2 regions of the Gordonia aurantiaca genome follow, and region 2 is predicted to be linked to the other one. Evidence: predicted binding sites of a transcription regulator. Region 2 holds the regulator's gene; the other holds the start of a gene.

Region 1 (10,548 bases), on a different contig from region 2:
CCAACTCCGTCGCACTGAGCCGGCGGGCCGTGTCGGACATGTACCCCCTCGATCGGTTTGGTAGATTGTTGACAATCTACCTTGGAGGTGTTCGGGTGACAACCACCGTCGCGATGCTCTACCCGGGCCACGCCGCCGAAGACGACTACTCGCTCATCGAGTCCGCGGTCTCGACCTCCGCGGCCGGCATCCGCTTGCCGGTGGTGATCACCGATGTCGACTCCGACGACCACACCGTGGAGGCCATGGCGGCGGTCGGTGAACCGGACCGTCTCGCCGACGGCGTGCGCAGGGCCGGGCACCACGATCCCGCCGCCGTCATGTGGGCCTGCACCAGTGGGAGTTTCGTCTACGGATACCACGGCGCCCGCCGGCAGGCAGACGGCGTGGCCGCCCTGTCCGGGGTCCCCACCTCGTCGACGTCGCTGGCCTTCGTCGACGCGTGCCTGAGCCTGGGTGTCACGCGCGTCGCAATCGCGGCCACCTACCCCGAACCCCTGGCATCCCGGTTCATCGGGTTTCTCGCCGACGGTGGCGTCCACGTGGTCTCGTTGCGCGCCAACGACATCGAGACCGCCACCGAGGCCGGCGCCCTCGACGGCGACGGACTGTTCGGGATGATCCATGCGGCCGATCACCCCGACGCACAGGCGATCCTGGTCCCCGACACCGCGCTGCACACCGCCACCTGGATCACCGGCCTGGAACAGGAGGCCGGCAAACCCGTCCTCACCGCCAACCAGGTCACCGCCTGGCAGGGCCTGCGGCTGGCGGGCCTGTCACCGACGACACCCGACCTGGGGGTGCTGTTCCGGCAGCGACGCTCTTCGACGAACCGGTAAGCGTTCCGCGCAACGTTCAGTCCAGAACCGCCTTCGCGACCGTGATGCACGTGGTGATCCACTCCCGGTCGCCCATGGTCAGTCCACGAGATGCGTTCTGCGCGTCCATGATCGACCAGTGCGCGTTGAGGATCATCCGCATCACGACCCAGTCGCGGGCACGGTCGGGATCGAGCCCGGCCGCGTCGACGATGAGGTGAAACCGACGACGGATCACGGCACGAAGATCCCTGCCTCCGCCCGGCGGGGGATCCAGCCGATTCCAGAGCATGGGCGCCGGCTCATAGTGCGGATCCCCCGACACCGGGCTCGGATCGATGACCGCCCAGGCCCTCTCGCCTCCGGACCGGTCGACGAGGACGTTCTCGTGGTGCAGGTCGCCGTGCACGATCACCCCCACGCCCCCCTCGTCGGTGACGAGGTCCCGCCCGAGCGAGAGCGCCTGCTCGACAAAGCGTCTCGGCATCGGCGCGTCGCGCGGCATGCGCGAGAGCCCGTCGAGCCAACGCCCGAGACGCGTGCTGAGCGTCGTCATCCGTCCGGGCGCCGGGATGTGCAGGGTCCGGTACAGATCCGCGACCGTCGAGCACGCCGTGTCGTCGTCGACGGTGGTGAGGTCTCGGCGTTCGAGGCGCTCGAGCAGCAGGGCGCGCCGTCGAGGGTCGGCGCGCAGCATCCGCACCGCACCCCGGCCGGCCCAGTGCTGCAGCGCAAGGGCTTCCTGCGCACCGTCGTCGTCGCCGTCGAAGGCGACCTTGAGGACCGCGGCACGTCCGTCACCGCCCACGACCGGCACCACCAGCGACTCGAAGCCGTGCCAGAGTTCATCCCCGTCGCGGCGGAGATCCCACTCGTCGAGGAGCGCCGACGCGGTGGAGGGCAACCGGCGCAGCCAGTCCGACCAGGCCGGGCCGAGCGAGACCTGCGACGCCAGCCCCGGCGGGATGTCGGAATGGGTGATCATCGGCCGATGCGCCGGGCAGGACCCGCCGACCGCGACCACCGCATCCGCTACTCCCCGGCCGTGATCGCGATGCCGATCGTGCCGTCGGAGCCGCGCCGAATCCTGCTGAGAAAGGTCAGGACGCGGGCCTGGATTCCGTACTTCTCGATGAGCTTCTTGCGGACGTGCTCGGTACCCGCCGAGTCGAGGACGGCGGCCGTACCGGACACGGGCTCGCCGGAGAGGTTGCCGCCGCGCACGTCGCACGCCTGGACGACGACCTTCGGATTCCGCTTGATCCGCTTGACCTTCCACGACTCGGTCTCGGTCCACACGAGCAACCGATCTCCGTCCAGAACCGCCCACACCGGCGAGGAGAGGGGCGTGCCGTCCTTGCGGTAGGTCGTCAGTTGCACATACTTCGCAGTGCCCGCCTCACCGAAGGGCGTCGAGTTCGCAGGGGTCATGCCGCAATGCTACGGGCGAACAGGGATTGGGCGAACAACGACTGGGCATGGCACGGCGCCCACTCGGCGGGGCCGGCGCCGAGCACACCCGCGTCCCACAGCGTCGCCCAGGCGGTCACCTGGTTGGCCGACAGGATCGGCTTGCCGAGCTCGGCCTCGAGGTCGCCGAGGATGTCGTAGGTCCAGAGGTAGGTGCAGGAGACGAAGATCGCCTCGGCGTCGGGGTGGTCGGCCGCACGGATGAGGTCTGCCGTCACGGCGTACGGGATGGTCCAGATCTCGTGGTCACGGCCGAGCCCCGCCTGGGCGGCGACGGTCCGGCCGGACTCGGCGAGGAAGTCGCACAGCAGCCCGGTGAGCGCGGCGGTGTACGGAGTCGCCACCGAGAGGGTGCCGACGTTCATCAGATCGAGCGCTCGGATCAGCGCCTCGGAGGTCGTCACGGCGTGCTGGGCGCCGTTGGCGAGCATGCACTTCGAGATCTCCACCGCCCCGGCCAAGCCGTACACGAAACTCCCCGACGCGCAGGCATAGCCGAAGGCCTTGGGACCGATCGACGAGACGGCACGGACCGCGGCGGCGATCTCCGCGTGGTTGTTCAGGTCACGGCACAGTTCGACGTCGACCGGCGCGTCGATGAAACCGGTCCGCGTGAAGTGGAGCGACACCGAGTCGGGCATCCACCGCCACAGTTCGCGGTCCAGCGCCATGTCGAACGGGACCACCATCCCGATGCCGATCTGCGGTGTCATGCAGGGATGATGGCATATTGTCAGATTGTCTACAATTGTTGCCGACGGGCGTCCTCCACCGCATCGCGGCTCACGCAGTCGTAGGCGTGGTCGTTGACGATCCCGGTCGCCTGCATCAGCGCGAACATGGTCGTCGGGCCGACGAACCGCCATCCCCTCTTCTTGAGGTCCTTCGACATCGCGATCGACTCCGGCGAGGTCGTCATCGAGTTCGGTTCATGGTCACGGTCGGGTGCGTATCGCCAGAAGTACGACGCCAGCGATCCCTGCTCGTCGATCAGTTCCACGGCCCGGCGGGCGTTGTTCACCGCGGCCTCGATCTTGCCGCGGTGGCGGACGATCCCCGCATCCTGCAGCAGGCGTTCGACGTCGGCGTCGGTGTATCGCGCCACCTTCTCAACCTCGAATCCCGCGAATGCACTCCTGAAGTTCTCGCGCTTGAGCAGAATGGTCCGCCAGGACAACCCCGACTGGAACCCCTCCAGGCAGACCCGCTCGAACAGGGCGGCGTCCTCGGTGACCGGGAATCCCCACTCGGTGTCGTGGTACGTCGTCTCGGGCTCCTGACCTGCCCAGAAGCAGCGCAACCGACCGTCGGCGGCCATCACCGTGTTCTCGGACATGGGCATCCTCCTCCACTCCGGTGCGAGCAGGTTACGCCACGGCCACGACAGAACGGCGCCGTTATCGTTCCGTTACCAAAGATTGCGAATCCATCCCGTTGTCCGTGCCGGCAGTGGCTTTTCGGCCCCCGGCCCATAGCGTTGGAGACATCGCACCGAAGAGCACCCCGTCACCCGACGCAAGATCCCGCTCCGGAAGCGAAAAATCCACTGCCGGCAAGGAGTTCGTCATGCGTGAAACCGATCTGAACACACTCCTTTCCCGCGTGGCGGCCGGTGACATGGATGCCTTCGCCCAGTTCTACGACGCCACCTGTGACCGGGTGTACGGGATGATCCTGCGGGTCCTGCGCGACCAGGGTTACAGCGAAGAGGCGACCCAGGAGACCTTCCTCGCCGTGTGGCGAGGCGCCGCCGGTTTCGATCCGGCATCGGGCACCGCGCTCTCGTGGGTCCTGACCCTCGCCCACCGTCGCGCGGTCGATCGCGTGCGCTCGGAGACCGCCGCGACCCGTCGCACCGTCGCTTACGGCATCGCCGACACCGGCCGTGAGATCGACGAGGTCAGCGAATCCGTGGAGCGCCGCGAGATCGCCCGCCTGATCCACACCGGCCTCGAGACCCTGACTCCGCTGCAGCGTCAGGCCATCGAACTGGCCTACTTCCACGGTCTGACCTATCGCGAGGTTGCCGAGCACCTCGGTGTCGCGCTGCCGACGATCAAGTCGCGCATCCGCGACGGCCTGATCCGGTTGCGGCAGACCGTGCCGGGTTTCGCGGTCTCCGCCTGAGTCGTCACCGACAGGGGGCCTCAGACCTGCCCGTACGGATGCCACCCGGTGGGATTCCACTTCCCACCGCGGCGTTCCCGCACCTCGCGCAGGCTGGTTCCGACGTACCGCTGTTCCAACTCCACGTCCGGCGCCCCGGTGTACACCCAGCGCTTCGGGTCGAGGTTTCCCTCGGCGTCCCGGAACGTCTCCCAGAAGTCGACGCGGTGCACGGCGCGCACGATGTCGTCGGCGAACACCAGCACCGGTAGGTCGGGCACCGTGCGATGCGGACCCGCCCGCCAGCCGCTGCGCGCCCACTCGTAGATCTGCTCAGCACTCGCATCGGGGCGCGCCGCATCGTCGACCTTGACGAGAACGCAGAGCTCTGGTAGCGCCGGGGCGAGCGGCGCGGCGTGACGCAGGATGAGCTCGTCCAGCGGGATCGGGACATCGTCCACCGTTCCCGCGAGATCGGGGGCGTTGGTCAGCTCCAGCCCGGACAACCCGGCGAGGTCGCCGGCGAACCGGGCCGCGAAATCCGCCGTCTCCTCGACGGATTCGACACCGGCGGCGCCGTAGCGCAGCACCCAGTGCTCCACCCCGAACCCGTCGGCGTCGATGTCGCCGATCCGGTCGAGCGTCGCCTCCAACACCTCCGGAGAATCCCCCTGCCCGATCACCTCACTCGGGTCCGGGACGGCGCCGGCGAGCGCCGCGCCGGTCTGATGGCGAATCCGGTTTCCGCGTCCGGCACCGACGTAGAACACCGACGAATCGCGGGGATCGACGAGCGCGTAGACGTAGACGCCGAGTACCGTCTGCACCTCCAACGGAACGGGTTTCGGGGGTCCCGGAACCGGGACCCCCACGGGCCGCAAGAGATCGAGCACCGCGTCGACGACGGTCGGCCGGACCCCGAATCCGCCGCCCCGCAGCCCGCCGATGATGGCCTCCCCGGCGCGTTCCCGGTCGACGAAACGCCGCCCGGCGTGCGCATCGACGGCGCGCAGGACGTCGACGATCTCCGCTCGCCGGGTCGCCGGGCCGCGCGGCGCCGACCGTTCCGCGTCGACGTCGAGCATCTCGGCGAAGGCCGCCGACTCGAGGAACTCGTCGAGCGCGGTCACCGGCAGCTCGACGGCATCCATGCTGCTCATGACCGCGATGATGCCAGGGCCGGGCCCGGCTCGCGGGTCCGACTCGCGCGCGACGGCGGTTCCGTCCCACGCTCGACGCGCCCCCGGCACGATGAAGGCCCCACCCTCGATCGAGAGTGGGGCCTTCGTGGCTGGTCGTCAGCGCATCAGCCGAGCACGAGCGATTCGCCGTCGGGGCTGACGTTGACCGGCACGACGTCCCCGTCGCGGACCTCGCCCTTGAGCAGCAGCTTGGCCAGCTGGTCGCCGATGGCCTTCTGCACCAGCCGGCGCAGCGGACGGGCGCCGTACACCGGGTCGAAGCCCCGGTGGGCCAGCCATTCCTTGGCCTTCGGCGACACCTCGAGGTCGAGGCGGCGCTGTGCCAACCGCTTCTCCAGCTGGCCCAGCTGGATGTCGACGATCCGGACCAGTTCCTCCTCCGTCAGGGCGTCGAAGATGACCACGTCGTCCAGGCGGTTGATGAACTCCGGCTTGAACGCTGAGCGCACCGCGGCCATGACCTGTTCGCGGTCGCCGCCGGCGCCTAGGTTCGAGGTGAGGATCAGGATGGTGTTGCGGAAGTCCACCGTCCGGCCCTGGCCGTCGGTGAGACGACCCTCGTCGAGCACCTGCAGCAGCACGTCGAACACGTCCGGGTGGGCCTTCTCGATCTCGTCGAACAGGACCACCGTGTACGGCCGACGCCGCACCGCCTCGGTCAGCTGGCCGCCGGCCTCGTACCCGACATACCCGGGCGGAGCACCGACGAGCCGTGCGACGCTGTGCTTCTCGCCGTACTCGCTCATGTCGATGCGGACCATCGCGTGCTCGTCGTCGAACAGGAACTCGGCGAGCGCCTTGGCGAGCTCGGTCTTGCCGACGCCGGTCGGGCCGAGGAACATGAACGAGCCCAACGGCCGGTTCGGGTCGGCGACGCCGGCCCGTGCACGACGCACCGCGTCCGACACCGCCTCGACCGCGGCCTTCTGGCCGACGACCCGCTTGCCGAGTTCGTCCTCCATGCGCAGCAGCTTGGCGGTCTCGCCCTCGAGCATGCGGCCCGCGGGGATACCGGTCCACGACGACACGACCTCGGCCACGTCGTCCGGCCCGACCTCCTCCTTGAGCATCACCTGCTGTCCGGCGTCGGCACCGGTCCGCTCCTGGGCGGCCTCGAGTTCCTTCTCCAGAGCCGGGATCCGGCCGTACCGCAATTCTGCGGCCCGTCCGAGGTCACCGTCGCGCTCGGCGCGATCGGCCTCGCCACGCAGATTCTCCAACTGCTCCTTGAGGTCTCGGACCGCGTCGATGGCGGTCTTCTCCTGCTGCCAGCGCGCGGAGAGTTCGCTGAGCTTCTCCTTCTGGTCGGCCAGTTCGGCGCGGAGCTTCTCCAGCCGCTCCTTCGACGCCTCGTCGGTCTCCTTCTCCAGGGCGAGTTCCTCGACCTCGAGCCGGCGGACAACACGCTCGACCTCGTCGATCTCGACGGGGCGCGAGTCGATCTCCATCCGGAGCCGCGACGCGGCCTCGTCGACGAGGTCGATGGCCTTGTCCGGCAGGAACCGGGAGGTGATGTAGCGATCGGAAAGCGTTGCGGCGGCGACCAATGCGGAGTCGGTGATGCGCACGCCGTGGTGCACCTCGTACCGGTCCTTGAGGCCGCGGAGGATGCCGATGGCGTCCTCGACCGACGGCTCGCCGACGTACACCTGCTGGAAGCGACGCTCGAGTGCGGCGTCCTTCTCGATGTACTTGCGGTACTCCTCGAGCGTGGTGGCGCCGACCAGCCGCAGCTCGCCGCGGGCCAGCATCGGCTTGATCATGTTGCCCGCGTCCATCGCCGAGTCACCGGTGGCACCGGCGCCGACGATGGTGTGCAGCTCGTCGATGAACGTGATGATCTGGCCTTCGGAGGCCTTGATCTCGTCGAGCACCGCCTTGAGGCGTTCCTCGAATTCACCGCGGTACTTCGCACCGGCGACCATCGAACCCATGTCGAGGGAGATGACGGTCTTGTCGCGCAACGATTCCGGCACGTCGCCGGCGACGATGCGCTGGGCCAGGCCCTCGACGATCGCCGTCTTGCCGACGCCGGGCTCGCCGATGAGGACCGGGTTGTTCTTGGTCCGGCGGCTGAGCACCTGCACGACGCGACGAATCTCGGTGTCGCGACCGATGACCGGGTCGAGCTTGCCTTCTCGTGCGGCCTTGGTGAGGTCGGTCGAGTACTTCTCGAGCGCCTGGTAGGTCGACTCCGGGTCCTCCGAGGTCACCTTCCGGGTGCCTCGAACGGCGACGAACGCCTCCCGCAGCGCCTGCGGGGTGGCACCTGCGTTGTGCAGGAGCTTGGCGACGTCGGAATCGCCGGTCGCCAGACCGACCATGACGTGCTCGGTCGAGACGTACTCGTCACCGAGTTCGACCGCCAGCTGCTGGGCAGCGGTGATCGCCGCGATCGACTCGCGGGAAAGCTGAGGGGTCGAGCTGGCCTGGGCAACCGTCGGCATGCGGTCGACCAGCGCCTGTGCCTGTGCGCGAACGTTCGACGGGTCGACGCCCACCGCCTTGAGCAGCGGGGACGCAATGCCGTCGGACTGATCGAGCAATGCCACGAGGATGTGGGCGGGCCGCACGTCAGGGTTGCCAGCGCCGGCCGCCGCCTGCACAGCAGCGCTGAGTGCCTGCTGCGTCTTCGTGGTGGGGGTGAAGCTGTCCACTAGCGTGCACCTTTCTCTTTAGTCCAACAGGCTCAAGTATGAGCCATTCGGCAGATGTAACGCCACCAAAGTTGAGTCCATTCCACTCAGGTCTATCTATTTTGTGATCTGCATCACTCTCATGGTGCTCCGATGCGCCTGCCCGCGCACGGGATCGCGGGCACGCGGCACGATCGCGTGCCGGAACGTGCGCGACACCGGCACCCGACGACCGCTCTGCGGTCCCGCGCCGAACCCGAGCCGGCGTCGGACCCTCCAACCCCTTCCTCGAGCACGCGGCCTCCGGCCCGTCGCGACGGCAGCCCGACCCGGGCCCGCCCACGCGACAGGCCTTTGCGCGAGAAGACCTCACGGCCACACCCAGCAGCACGTGACCAAACGCACGACTGTTCACCGCCGATCACCATCTCACTGGCAAGAACACGCGTCCGTGCAGGAAATGCACCCGAGGACTCAGTGGACATACGTACACTGAACCGATGCCCCCTGAACCCGCATCCCATCGCGAACTACCGGCGCTCGCCGCCCTGGCCCGCGAGGAGCTGACCAAGGCGGTGGGGGGCATCGCCACCGTCCACGCGTCCGTGACCGATACCGTCTTCGCCGGTCTACGAGCAGTCGGGGGCTCACGTGTCCGCACGGCGCAGAAGACGCACGACGTCATCAGGACATCCATCTACACGGCAGTCGCGTCGACCGTCGATGTGGCCGGCGACCTGGCCGAGTCGCTGGCGGCATTCAGTGACACCGTCCCCTCCGAGACCAGGCGAGGCGCCGAGACCCTCGGCTTTCTCGACGGGTTGATCGGGGACCAACTGACTGCCGAGGGTTCGCCGCTGGCCCCGGACATCTCGGTTCGCGTCGACGGCGCTGCCGTGCCGATCACGCCCGATGGTCTGGCGACCGCGTTCCCCGCGGCATCCGGGCACCTGACGGTGTTCGTGCACGGACTGATGGGGTCCGAATACACGTGGAGCCTCGGAGGCCGACCCACCTACGGTTCACGGCTCGCCGACGACCTGGGCAGCACCGAGGTCCTGGTCCGCTACAACACGGGCCGGCACATCAGCGACAACGGTCGTGACCTCGCACGACTGCTCACCGAACTCACACTCTTGTGGCCGGTCCCCGTCACCGGCCTCACGCTCATCGGCCATTCGATGGGAGGCCTGGTGATCCGCAGCGCGTGCCACCAGGCCGTCGCCGAGGACGCGTTCTGGCCCGCGCTCGTTCGACACACGGTGTACCTCGGCACCCCTCACCTCGGAGCGCCGTTGGCGCGAGGAGTCCACCGGGCGTCGGCCGCCCTGCGCCTGTGGCGGACGACCCGGCCGATCGCCACGCTCCTCGGTCGCCGCAGCGCCGGGGTACGAGACCTGTTCCGCGGCGCGGTCATCGACGAGCACTGGCGCGACACCGACCCGGAGGCCTTCTGGCAGCCCGCCGTCGACTACCCGCCTCTCATGCAGGGGGTGCGACACCTCTATGTGACGGCGACGGTCACCCGGCGACCCGACCATCCGTTCGGCCGCATCGTCGGCGACGGTTTGGTGATGACCAGCAGCGGCGGGGGCCGAAGCCGGAAGCAGCATCTCGGATTCGAGCTCGACGACGGTTTCCACGTCGGCGGCGTCGGTCACATGGCCCTGCTGAACAACGACGCGGTCTACGAATGGATGCTCCCCCACTTGACCCCTCGTCGCGCATTGCCGCCCGGGCGGGGCTGAGCGACACGGCGATCCCACCCACGGGCGACAAACCATGACACGTGGTGTCCCGGGGCCCGTCGAATTCGCCAATCCACCGTCCCGGCAGCCACACGTATCGGACACTCGAACCACGATCCCGGATGGAAGGACGTGTCGCGTGACCAGCACGATGGACGATGCCGCCGCCGTCTTCGCCGACCCGACCGCCTACGCCGACGAGGCCCGCCTGCACGCCGCGATGACGTATCTGCGGGCGAACAAGCCGGCGGCCTACGTCGACCGGAAGCCGTACCGCCCGTTCTACGCGGTAACCAAGCACGCCGACATCATGGAGATCGAGCGCAACAACGCCCTGTGGCTGAGCGAGCCGCGCCCGGTGTTGACCACGGCGGCAGCCGACGACGCGGCGAGGGCCCAGCTCGAAGCAGGCGGCGGGCTGCGCACCCTGATCCACATGGACGACCCGCACCACAAGAAGGTGCGTGCGATCGGCCAAGACTGGTTCCGCCCGAAGGCATTGCGCGACCTCGAGGTTCGCGTCGACGAGCTGGCCCGGCGCTACGTCGACCGGATGGCCGAGATC
Region 2 (10,548 bases):
CGAGCGCGTGCGCCTCGACGATGGCCTGGGCGCCGAACGTACCGATGTGGCCGCCCTGTGGGAGCAGCGCGGCGCTCACCGCGGCGGCGGCGACCTGCGGGGTGATGGTCAGGATTCCCGACTCGAGGTGCCAGCCCGCGACGTCGCGGATGTAGGCGGTCAGCTCGTCCGGGCCCATGGCCTTGTCGTTCACGACGAATCCGGCCTCGCGGACCAGGTCGTACACCTCCCGGTGTCGTCCGCCGAGGAGCCCCTCCAGCGCGCGCCGTTCGAGGGCGTGCTCGTCGGGAGACAGCGTCACACATGACCCGAAGTCCACGAAACAGACCGTGCCACCGGGATTCACGAGGATGTTCCCGGGATGCGGGTCCGCACAGAAGTGCCCCACTCGGTACATCTCCCCGCAGTAGAAGCGGTAGATGGCCTCCCCGATCCGGTCCCGCTCCGGCGCGGGCAGAGCGGCTGCATCGTCGAGAGTCATCCCGTCGAAGAACTCCGTCACCAGCATGTCCCCGGTGCACAACTCCTCGACCGGAGAGGGTATTCGGATCACCGGGTGGCCGTCGAAGCGGTCTGAGAAGATCCGCTGGTTGCGACACTCCGCCTCGAAGTCGAGTTCGGTCGAGATCTGGCGCGCCACCTCGTCGACGATCGCCTCGGAGTTCACTGCCGGCAGATGGCGTCGGACCGCGCGGACCAGCAACCGCAGGTTCTGTAGATCGGCGCGGACCATACGATCGACGTTGGGGTACTTGACCTTCACCGCGACCGACCTTCCGTCGCGGAGGCGTGCCCGGTACACCTGCCCGATGGATGCTGTCGACACCGGCCCGGCGACGTCGGTCAGGTCGGCCACGTGCGGGCCGAGTTCGTCGGAGATGCGTTGCTGCATCGACGAGTCGGTCCATCGCGGGGCGGTGGCGAAGACGCGTTCCATCCGCCGGCTGAATTCGGCCCTGGTCTCCTCGTCGGCGATGCCGAGGTCGAGGACGGCCATTATCTGACCGAGTTTCTGTGCGGCACCGCGCATCCCGACTGCGACCGTGGCGATATCGTCGGCAAGGCGCAGGATGGTCCGCTCCCGCGCCCTGGCCTCCTGTTCGGGGCCGCGGAACCGGGAGGTCGCGGCCACGGCCGCCGAACGGGCGGCATGTCGTGCGGCCACCGCGCCCACGCGGCCGCCGCGGCGGAGCCGCTCCACCGGCAGTGCCGACGACCCTTCTGCGGATGACGTGCTGTCTTCGCCCATCGAACACCCCCTGCGACGATCAGCGGGCCCAGTGTGGCACGGTCCTGCCGGTGATCGCACCGAAACGGCGAATCGTCGCCGATCCGGCAGGTGCTCGAAGGAGCGTGTCCGCTCAGTCGGTGCGCCGCTTGTGCCGCGGCTGCCACACGACCAGGGCGTTGGTCCGCGGCACCGGCACGAGCTCGCCACCGCGGCGACCCTGGGCGGCGGCGACCTCTTCGGTGAGCTCCCGGACGCGCTGTTGCAGCGCCTCGACCTGGTTGGTCAGTTCGATGATCCGTTTGATGCCCGCCAGGTTGACGCCCTCTTCCTGCGAGAGACGCTGGATCTCTCGCAGGAGTTCGACGTCGCGGTTCGAGTACCGGCGTCCGCCGCCACTCGTCCGCTGCGGGGTCACCAGACCCAACCGGTCGTAGGTTCGCAGGGTCTGCGCGTGCATGCCGGCGAGCTCGGCGGCGACCGAGATCATGAAGGTCGCGCCGTCGTCGAACTTCTTCCCACCGGCCATCACTCATCGCCCCCAGTTCGCCCGCGGATCGAATCCGCTTGCGCGCTCGGCCTTGTCGTAGGCGCGCATGGCCTCGATCGCCGCCTCGTCGAGCTTGTCCGGCACGGCCACCTTCAGGGTGACCAACAGGTCGCCGGCGCCGCCCGAACGCTTCGGCACGCCGCGGCCGCGCACCCGCAGGGTGCGGCCGTCGCTGGTGTTCGGCGGGATCCTCACGCCCACCGAGCCCTCGAGCGTCGGCACCGAGACCGTCGCTCCGAGAACCAGTTCGGAGAACCGCACGGGCAGCGTCACACGCAGGTCGTTGCCGCTGCGGGTGAAGTACTTGTGCGGGGTCACGTGGACGACCACATACAGGTCGCCCGACGGTGCGCCGCGTCGACCGGCCTCGCCCTGTCCGGCGAGCCGGATGCGTTGTCCGTCTTCCACCCCGGCCGGGATCCGCATGTTGATGGTGCGGGCACGAACCTTCACGCCGGTGCCGCTGCAGTCGGTGCACGGGTCGTCGATGCGCGAGCCGGTGCCCTGGCAGTCCTGGCAGGGTTCGCTGAACCCGAAGGCACCCTGGTTCCGGCTGACGAAACCGGAGCCGTTGCAGTTGGGGCAGACGCGCGGACTGGTCCCGGGCTTGGCGCCAGAGCCGTGGCACGTCGTGCACGGGGACGGGCTCGTGACCCGCAGCGGGACGGTCGTGCCGAGCGCCGCGTCCTTGAACGACAGCGTCGTCTCGGTCTCGAGGTCCTTGCCGCGCCGCGGACGGCTCGCCGTCGACGTACGCTGTGTTCCGCCGCCACGGTTGAAGAGTCCTTCGAAGAGATCGCCGAAACCGCCGCCGGTCGCGCCGCCGAACAGGTCACCGAGATCGAAGTCGGCCCCACCCGTCGTCGTGTAGGTCGTACCGCCACCGCCACCGAATCCACCTGGGAATCCGTTGCCGCCACGGAATCGTCCGCCGGCGAACATCGCCCGCGTCTCGTCGTACTCCTTGCGCTTGACGGGATCGCTCAGCACGCTGTGGGCTTCGGACACCCGCTTGAAGCGCTCCTCGGCCTCCGGGTCCCCGGGATTGGCATCCGGGTGCAGCTCGCGTGCGAGCTTGCGATAGGCCTTCTTGATCTCTTCAGCCGAAGCGTCAGAAGCAACGCCCAGGTCCTTGTAGAAGTCGTGTTCCAACCACTCTCGTTGGGGAGCCACCAGACGTCACCTCCTTCAAGTCTTCTGTTGTCTGGATTGATGATTCAGTTGTCGTTCGCTGTTCGCGAGCGGAGCGAGCCACGAAGGGAGATCCCTTCGTGGCTCGCCCCTCGGGACCGGGCGTCGGGTGCTCTATTCTGCACCGGCCTGCTCGTCGGCACCTGCTGTGTCCGCGGGCTTCTCGGCCCCGGGTTCGGGGTCGGTGACCGTCACCATCGCGGTACGGATCACCTTCTCACCCAGCCGGTAACCGCAGCGGTAGACCTGCCCGATGACCGGGTGCGCGCCGGTGCCGTCGTGCTGCACCGCCTCATGGAGTTCGGGGTTGAACTCCTCGCCGGGAGCACCGAAGGGCGCGAGGCCTTCGCCGGTCAGCACCGCGATGAGCTTGTCGGCGAACATCTTCAGCGGTCCGCTCTCGAGGTCGCCGTGCTCGCGGGCACGGTCGAGGTCGTCGAGGATCGGGAGGAGCTTGTCGATCAGGATCTGCTTGCCGTAGGCGATCGATCCCTGCTTCTCCTCCGCCGCGCGGCGTCGGAAGTTGGCGAACTGCGCGCGTTCCCGCTGCAGATCCGCCGTCAGCTCCGCGACGCGGGCGTCCGCGTCCACGGCCGCCGGTGCGGACTCAGCCTGCTCCGGAGCACCGTCTGCCGATGCCTTGTCCTGCGATTCGTCGGTCTTGTCGACGACGGGTTCGGCCTCGGCCGGGCCGGGCCCGGCGGCCGAATCCTCGCGCACCTGGCCCGTTTCCGGGTCGATGCGACGACGATCGGTCACCGTGACCGGCTCCTGATCGCCGGACCCGTTCGTCGAATCGGGTCCTGCGGTCACTTGTTCTCCTTCGCGTCCTCGTCGACGACCTCCGCGTCGACGACATCGGACTCGCCGGCGTCGCCCGACGGGGCCTCACCGTTGGGGGACTCCGCAGCGGCGTTGGCGTAGATCGCCTGGCCGAGTGCCTGCGATTCCTCCGACAGCTTCTCGATCGCCGAGCGGATCGCGGCGGTGTCGGTACCCTTCAGGGCTTCCTTCGCGCCCTCGACGGCCTTCTCGACCTTCTCCTTGACGTCGGCCGGGACCTTGTCCTCGTTGTCCTTGAGGAACTTCTCGGTCGTGTGGACCAGCGACTCCGCCTGGTTGCGGGTCTCGGCCTCCTCACGACGCTTGCGGTCCTCCTCGGCGTGCGCCTCGGCGTCCTTGATCATGCGGTCGATCTCTTCCTTGGACAGACCGGAGCCGTCCTGGATGCGGATCGAGTTCTCCTTGCCGGTGCCCTTGTCCTTCGCGGTGACGTGAACGATGCCGTTGGCGTCGATGTCGAAGGTCACCTCGATCTGCGGGACACCCTGCGGCGCAGGTGCGATACCGCCGAGCTCGAAGCTGCCGAGCAGCTTGTTGTGCGCGGCGATCTCGCGCTCGCCCTGGTACACCTGGATCTGCACCGACGGCTGGTTGTCCTCGGCCGTGGTGTACACCTCCGACCGCTTGGTCGGGATCGTCGTGTTGCGCTCGATCAGCTTGTGGAACACGCCGCCCTTGGTCTCGATGCCCAGCGACAGCGGGGTCACGTCGAGCAGCAGCACGTCCTTGACCTCACCGCGCAGGACGCCGGCCTGCAGGGCCGCGCCGACGGCGACGACCTCGTCCGGGTTGACACCCTTGTTGGGGTCCTTGCCCCCGGTCAGTTCCTTGACCAGGTCGGTGACGGCCGGCATACGGGTCGAACCACCGACGAGCACGACATGGTCGATGTCGTTGACCGAGATGCCCGCGTCCTTGATGACGGCCTGGAACGGCGCACGGGTGCGGTCCAGCAGGTCCGAGGTGATCTTCTGGAACTCGGCGCGGGTCAGCTGCTCGTCGAGGAACAGCGGGTTCTTGTCGGCGTCGACGGTGATGTAGGGCAGGTTGATCGAGGTGCTCTGCGATGCGGACAGCTCGATCTTGGCCTTCTCGGCAGCCTCGCGGAGACGCTGCATGGCCATCTTGTCCTTGGTCAGGTCGATGCCGTGGCTCTGCTTGAACTTCTCGACGAGCCAGTCGACGATGCGCTGATCCCAGTCGTCACCACCGAGGTGGTTGTCGCCGGAGGTCGCGCGGACCTCGACGACACCGTCGCCGATCTCCAGCAGCGAGACGTCGAACGTACCGCCACCGAGGTCGAACACCAGGATGGTCTGCTCCTTCTCGCCCTTGTCGAGGCCGTACGCCAGTGCGGCGGCGGTCGGCTCGTTGACGATGCGGAGCACGTTGAGACCGGCGATCTGGCCGGCTTCCTTGGTGGCCTGACGCTGAGCGTCGTTGAAGTACGCGGGCACGGTGATCACGGCGTCGGTGACATCCTCACCGAGGTATGCCTCGGCGTCGCGCTTCAGCTTCATGAGCGTGCGCGCGCTGATCTCCTGCGGGGTGTACTTCTTGTCGTCGATCTCGACACGCCAGTTGTTGTCGCCCATGTGGCGCTTGACCGAGCGGATGGTGCGATCGACGTTCGTGACGGCCTGGTTCTTTGCGGGCTGACCGACCAGAACCTCGCCGTTGCGCGCGAAGGCAACCACGGACGGCGTGGTCCGCGAGCCCTCGGCGTTGGCGATGACGGTCGGCTCGCCACCCTCGAGCACCGCGACAACCGAGTTGGTGGTGCCGAGATCGATTCCAACAGCACGAGACATTCTGACTTCCTCCTAGTTCTGGGTCTGCACCCAAGTCCTTCTTTCCCCGCGGTACGTGGACGCGGGGCTTGATGTCCGAACCCTGTGCGAGGCGGACTTCAGTGCGTCCGACTCAATGTCCTACTGAAAGCGTAGCGGTGAGTCAAACCGACTTGAGTCGCTGTCACTCAGGTTTCTCGAAGGGTGCAACGGGACCCCTTCCGCGTTTGTTCCCGGTCTTCGGAAAAAGTTGAGTCGATATGGCTCAATCCTACGCCGTGACGCTGTGACCCTTGACACAGCGGGGGTCGCCGGGCAGATTCCAACCGGAAGCGTCCGATTCCACTTTCCGTCCGACTGCGAGGACCGCCAGTGACCCAGACCAGCCCGATGACGACCGCCGCCGACGCGCCGCCGCGACCTCTCCGGATCGCCGTCTGGGGGCCGGGCGAGGTCGGCGGAGCGGTCGTCCGCGCCGCCGTCGAGGACCCCGGCTTCGAGGTCGTCGGCGCCCTGGTCCACAACCCGAAGAAGGAGGGTCGGGACGTCGGCGAGCTGTCCCGGACCGAGCCGATCGGCGTCCTCGCCACCCGCGACCGCGACGCGATCAAGGCGCTCGATGTCGACTGCGTGGTGGTGACCCCCGCGCCCGCCGCCGTGTTCAAGGGGCTCGACGACGACGTCATCGATCTCCTCGAGTCCGGGAAGAACGTCGTGGCCACCGCGGCGTACCACAACGTGTCGATGCCGAACTGGATGTCGCCGTTCCGCAGGTCGCCGCAGCGGCTGCTGGCGGCGTGCCACACCGGCGGAGCCACGCTGCACGGGACGGGCGTGCACCCGACCTTCATCGTCGAGCGCCTGGCGATGACGATGGCGAAGGCGATGTCGTCGGTGAGTCACGTGCGATCGGTGGAGGCCGTCGACTTCTCCCGCGCCGGTGCGATGTGGGGAGGCCTGGAGGCGCTCGGATTCGGCTCCGACCTCGACTGCCTCGGACCGGACTCCCCCGTGGCCAAGGGCGGCGACCTCTACTATGGGGATCTCACCGGCAACGTCGCGCACGCCCTGTACGGCGCCGACAGTTCCCGGGTGCGGGTCGAGACCTCGCTGCGTGGACTGCCGGCCCCGCACGACGCACAGATCGGCTCGACCACCATCGCGAAGGGCACCGCGGCGGCACTGCACCTGACCCATCGCGGATACCTGGGCGATCATCACTTCTTCACCAACGAGGAATGCTGGTACCTCGCCTCGGTACCCACCGAGCCCGCTCGCTCCGCTCCCGGCGAGGACGTCGTCTATCGCGGCGACGACCTGCCGTTCGGCAACTTCACCAGCCCGATCGCCTACACGCTCGTCCTCAGCGGAGAGCCCGCCGAGATGCGCGCCCAGCTCGAGTTCGGGATCGGGACGGGGCACACCAACCCGATCACCACGGCCTCGGTCCGCGCAGTGCTCGACGCGGTCCCCGCGGTGGTCGCCGCGGAACCGGGCATCCTCGTCGACGACGTGGGCCCGCATTACAGACACGACGACCGGGTGAGGTCGTCGTGAGCGCGGCCCCGGTCTCGGCGGACGGTGACCCGCGTCCCGAGGTGGCCGCGTGGAACGGCCTGGTCGACGCCCTGCGCACCGCGGGTGAAGAGCTCGCGGCCGACACCGCCGACCTCGACCCGGTCGAGCGGGCCGACGGTTTCCGCGCACTGTTGCGCGGATTGTCGAATCAGTTGGCGCGCCTCGAGGTCGACCGCGAACTCCCCGAACTCGCGCCGTTCAACGGGTGGCGACAGAAGTTCCTGATGGACAACCCGGACTTCCGGTACTGGGTCACCGAGGTTCGCGGCGACCGCAGCTACCGCATCCGCGGAAACCGCGGCGACGCGTCGTACCTGTCGGTCACCGTCTATCGGAAGGCCGGCGGGCTCGGCGCAGAGGCGACGGCCCGTGCCGACAGCGACTCCATCGGGTTCGACGCCGACGGCGGTTTCGAGGTCGCCCTCGGCGCAGACGGTTCCGGTTCGACCACGTGCCTGCCGCTGCCGGACCGGACGGCGACGGTGTGGGTCCGGTTCTTCCACGACGATGTCACGCGAGACCGGTTGGGCTGGTGCGAGATCGAGCCGATCGTCGAGCCGCATGTGCCGCCACCGATCGAGCCCGCCCGATTCTGTTCGGCGCTGGGCACGCTGTCGGCGACGACATCGTTCCTACCGGCGATCTTCGAGGCGGCGGTGAAAGAGGACCTCGATCCGCCGAACATGCTACGGCACTGGTCGGAGATGGGCGGCGGCGCGGTGTTCACCGAACCCGGCATCCACTACATCCGCGGCGGCTGGCGACTGAACCCCGGAGAGGCACTGGTCATCGAGGGGGACGTGGTCGACTGCCGGTACTGGAACATCCTCGCGTACAGCCGTTTTCTCAACTCGCTCGACTTCCGGCACCGGACGGTGTCGTACACGGGCGCGACGGCGACGGTCGCCGGCGGACGGTACCGGTTCGTCGTCGCGGCCGAGGATCCGGGGGTCGGCGACTGGATCGACTCGGAGGGCCGGGACGTCGGGATCGTCGTCATGCGGTTCCTCCGGCCCACGACGCCCCCTCCCCTGCCGACGGCCCGGGTGGTGTCCCTGGCCGGACTTCGAGGTGAGTGATGGTCGGCTGGACACCCCCGCCGCGCACCGACACGGCCCGGAACATCCATGCCGCGGCCGAGGCCGACCGCGCCGCCCGACCGGACCGCTACCGGTTGGGCGCCGACACCGCCGACCTCCTCGTCGAGAAGGCCACCGCGAAGCACGGCGTCGACGGGCTGGGTGATCCGGAACAGTGGCGGCCCGGACTCGAGCGGTACCTCGACTCCGCGGCAGAGGACGGACGGTTGAACGCGGTCGGCATCCGCAACGCGCAGGACGCGATGGTCGGGAAGCTGCGGGCGCGCTCGATCCTCGGGAAGATCCTGCGTGAGTCCCCCGCGGTCGCCGAGCGCGAGGTGATCCCGCCGATCGTGATCATCGGCGGTTGGCGAACCGGCACCACCTTCCTGTTCCGGTTGCTCGCGCGTGATCCGCGGCTGCGTGCGCCGCGACCGGTCGAACTGTACGCGCCCTGGCGTGTCGCGGGGCTGACGCCCGAGGAACGCGAGCGGCTGATCGACGACCACGCGGCCGAACCCAATCCGCTGCATCTGCTCAACCCGGCGATGGCCGCGGTGCACGATTCCGGCCCGACCCTCCCCGAGGAGTGCGTCCTCGGCATGGGAACGACCATGCGCAACTGGGCACTCGGTTCCACGACCCGGCTGGACTCGTACGCCCGGTGGCTGGCGACACAGGACTTCGCCGGCGAGTACGCCGCGCACCGGACCATGCTGCAGATCCTCGACGACGGCTCGGGCCGGCGCTGGCTGCTGAAGGCGCCCGCGCACACCCCCGAACTGGCACATCTCGCCGCGACCTATCCGGGTGTGGTCGTCGTGCACCTGCACCGCGACATCGTCGAAACCGTGGCGTCCGGCGCGAGCCTGTTCGCGACGTATCGGGCGACCTACAGCGACGAGGTCGACGGACCCGACGTCGGGCGGTTCCAGATCGAGCAGTCCGAACTGTGGTTCCGGCGTGCGTTGGACTTCCGCGGTTCTGCGGCAGCCGAATCCGCGACCATCGTGGACATCGACTACCGGGATCTGGTGTCGAGACCGGAGGCCACCTGCGAACGCGTGTACGCCGCCGCCGACATCGATGCGCCCGACATCGCATCGATGCTCGCCCGGCACAACGCCGAACAGCCGCGTCACGGCAAGGGGCGACATCGGTACACACCCGAGGAGTTCGGGATCGACCCGGATGCGCTGCGGGAACGGATGGCGTTCTACACCGACGCCGTCGCCGAATGGACGGCGTCGGGCGTGTCCTGAGTCCCGCCGCCCGCACGACCGACACCGGAGCCCGGCGATTCACTGGATTCCGCTCCTCGGGCGGGGTTATGTTCGCTCAAGTCGAGGTCGGGAGGCGACATGAGCGACACCGCGCCCACAGACGCCGGATCGACCTGGGTGCCGTGGCGGGTGGCTCCCGGGTCCGGGTTCGAGGTCGACGACCCGTCGGGCCGCGGCAGCGTCGGGATGGTCCAGATCGACGACCGACATTTCGTCGTCCGCAACGCCTTTCGGTACTCCGATCGGGGCGTCTTGAAGGATCTCTTCGCGCTGCTGGTGCGCGGCGGCATGAAGGAGGCCGAGGCGCGCAGGGCGATCGACGAGGCCCGCACCTTCGTCCCGCGTGAGGACAATCCGACGGACCTGGCGTCGATACCGCGGTTCATGCGGTGGTTCGAGGACGCGTACGGCCGTCACACGCTCGCGGCGATCCTGCACGACGAACTCATCACCGAGACGGTCAACTCCGGCGCACTCGAGAGCGATGTGCTCGCCGACCGCTTCTTCCGGGAGATGATGCGCACCTCCGGCGTCCCGTGGCTGAAGCGGTGGATCATGTGGTCGGCGGTGGCACTTCGAACCCGCTGGGTCGCAGGAGGTTTGCGACGCCTGAGCCTGGTGCTGTGGCTGCTGCTGAGCCTGCTCGGGATCACGATGTTCGTCGGCTCACTCGGCGCGTCGGCATTCGACTGGCCCTGGCCGCTGTCCGCACCCGTCTGGTCCCTCCTGGCATCGCTGGTGCTGATCTTCCTCGCCGCCCCGCTGTGGGGCAGGCAGTGGATGGCGGGTCTGATCTCCGCTGTCGGGGCATCGTGGTTGGTGCCGGCCGGTGCGGCGGCGGGGATCGCCGGCATCGTCTATCTGCTGCTGGAGAGGGTGGCCGCCGCATTCCGGTTGCGATGACACGAAACGGGGCGCCGACCGGATCGCCCCGGACGACGTCCCGTCGTGTCCGGTGGGGTGTCAGGCCGCGTCGGCCTGCGCCCCGGTCGCGGGTTCCAGTGCC

The links. The regulator HspR, encoded in region 2, represses chaperone genes until heat shock. The targets are predictions, from matches to a motif close to ANNTGAGTNNNNNNNACTCANNT.
Region 1: the regulator HspR is predicted to act here: its motif matches at 8,326-8,348, upstream of clpB (ATP-dependent chaperone ClpB).

What each region holds. Positions count from the first base shown of each region.
Region 1 covers NZ_JBDUUF010000003.1:361,050-371,597, forward strand. The annotation lists gene ABFT43_RS09035 (amidase) at 1-40, opposite strand, end outside; gene ABFT43_RS09040 (maleate cis-trans isomerase family protein) at 96-842, shown strand; gene ABFT43_RS09045 (aminoglycoside phosphotransferase family protein) at 859-1,806, opposite strand; gene ABFT43_RS09050 (PPOX class F420-dependent oxidoreductase) at 1,854-2,252, opposite strand; gene ABFT43_RS09055 (maleate cis-trans isomerase family protein) at 2,249-3,004, opposite strand; gene ABFT43_RS09060 (DNA-3-methyladenine glycosylase I) at 3,034-3,627, opposite strand; gene sigK (ECF RNA polymerase sigma factor SigK) at 3,858-4,418, shown strand; gene ABFT43_RS09070 (GIY-YIG nuclease family protein) at 4,439-5,548, opposite strand; gene clpB (ATP-dependent chaperone ClpB) at 5,704-8,256, opposite strand; gene ABFT43_RS09080 (esterase/lipase family protein) at 8,736-9,983, shown strand; gene ABFT43_RS09085 (cytochrome P450) at 10,135-10,548, shown strand, end outside.
Region 2 covers NZ_JBDUUF010000009.1:121,064-131,611, reverse strand. The annotation lists gene ABFT43_RS17655 (ABC1 kinase family protein) at 1-1,249, opposite strand, end outside; gene ABFT43_RS17650 (heat shock protein transcriptional repressor HspR) at 1,362-1,757, opposite strand; gene dnaJ (molecular chaperone DnaJ) at 1,761-2,951, opposite strand; gene grpE (nucleotide exchange factor GrpE) at 3,084-3,782, opposite strand; gene dnaK (molecular chaperone DnaK) at 3,779-5,623, opposite strand; gene ABFT43_RS17630 (hypothetical protein) at 5,975-7,159, shown strand; gene ABFT43_RS17625 (hypothetical protein) at 7,156-8,259, shown strand; gene ABFT43_RS17620 (sulfotransferase) at 8,259-9,521, shown strand; gene ABFT43_RS17615 (DUF1353 domain-containing protein) at 9,621-10,445, shown strand; gene lon (endopeptidase La) at 10,506-10,548, opposite strand, start outside.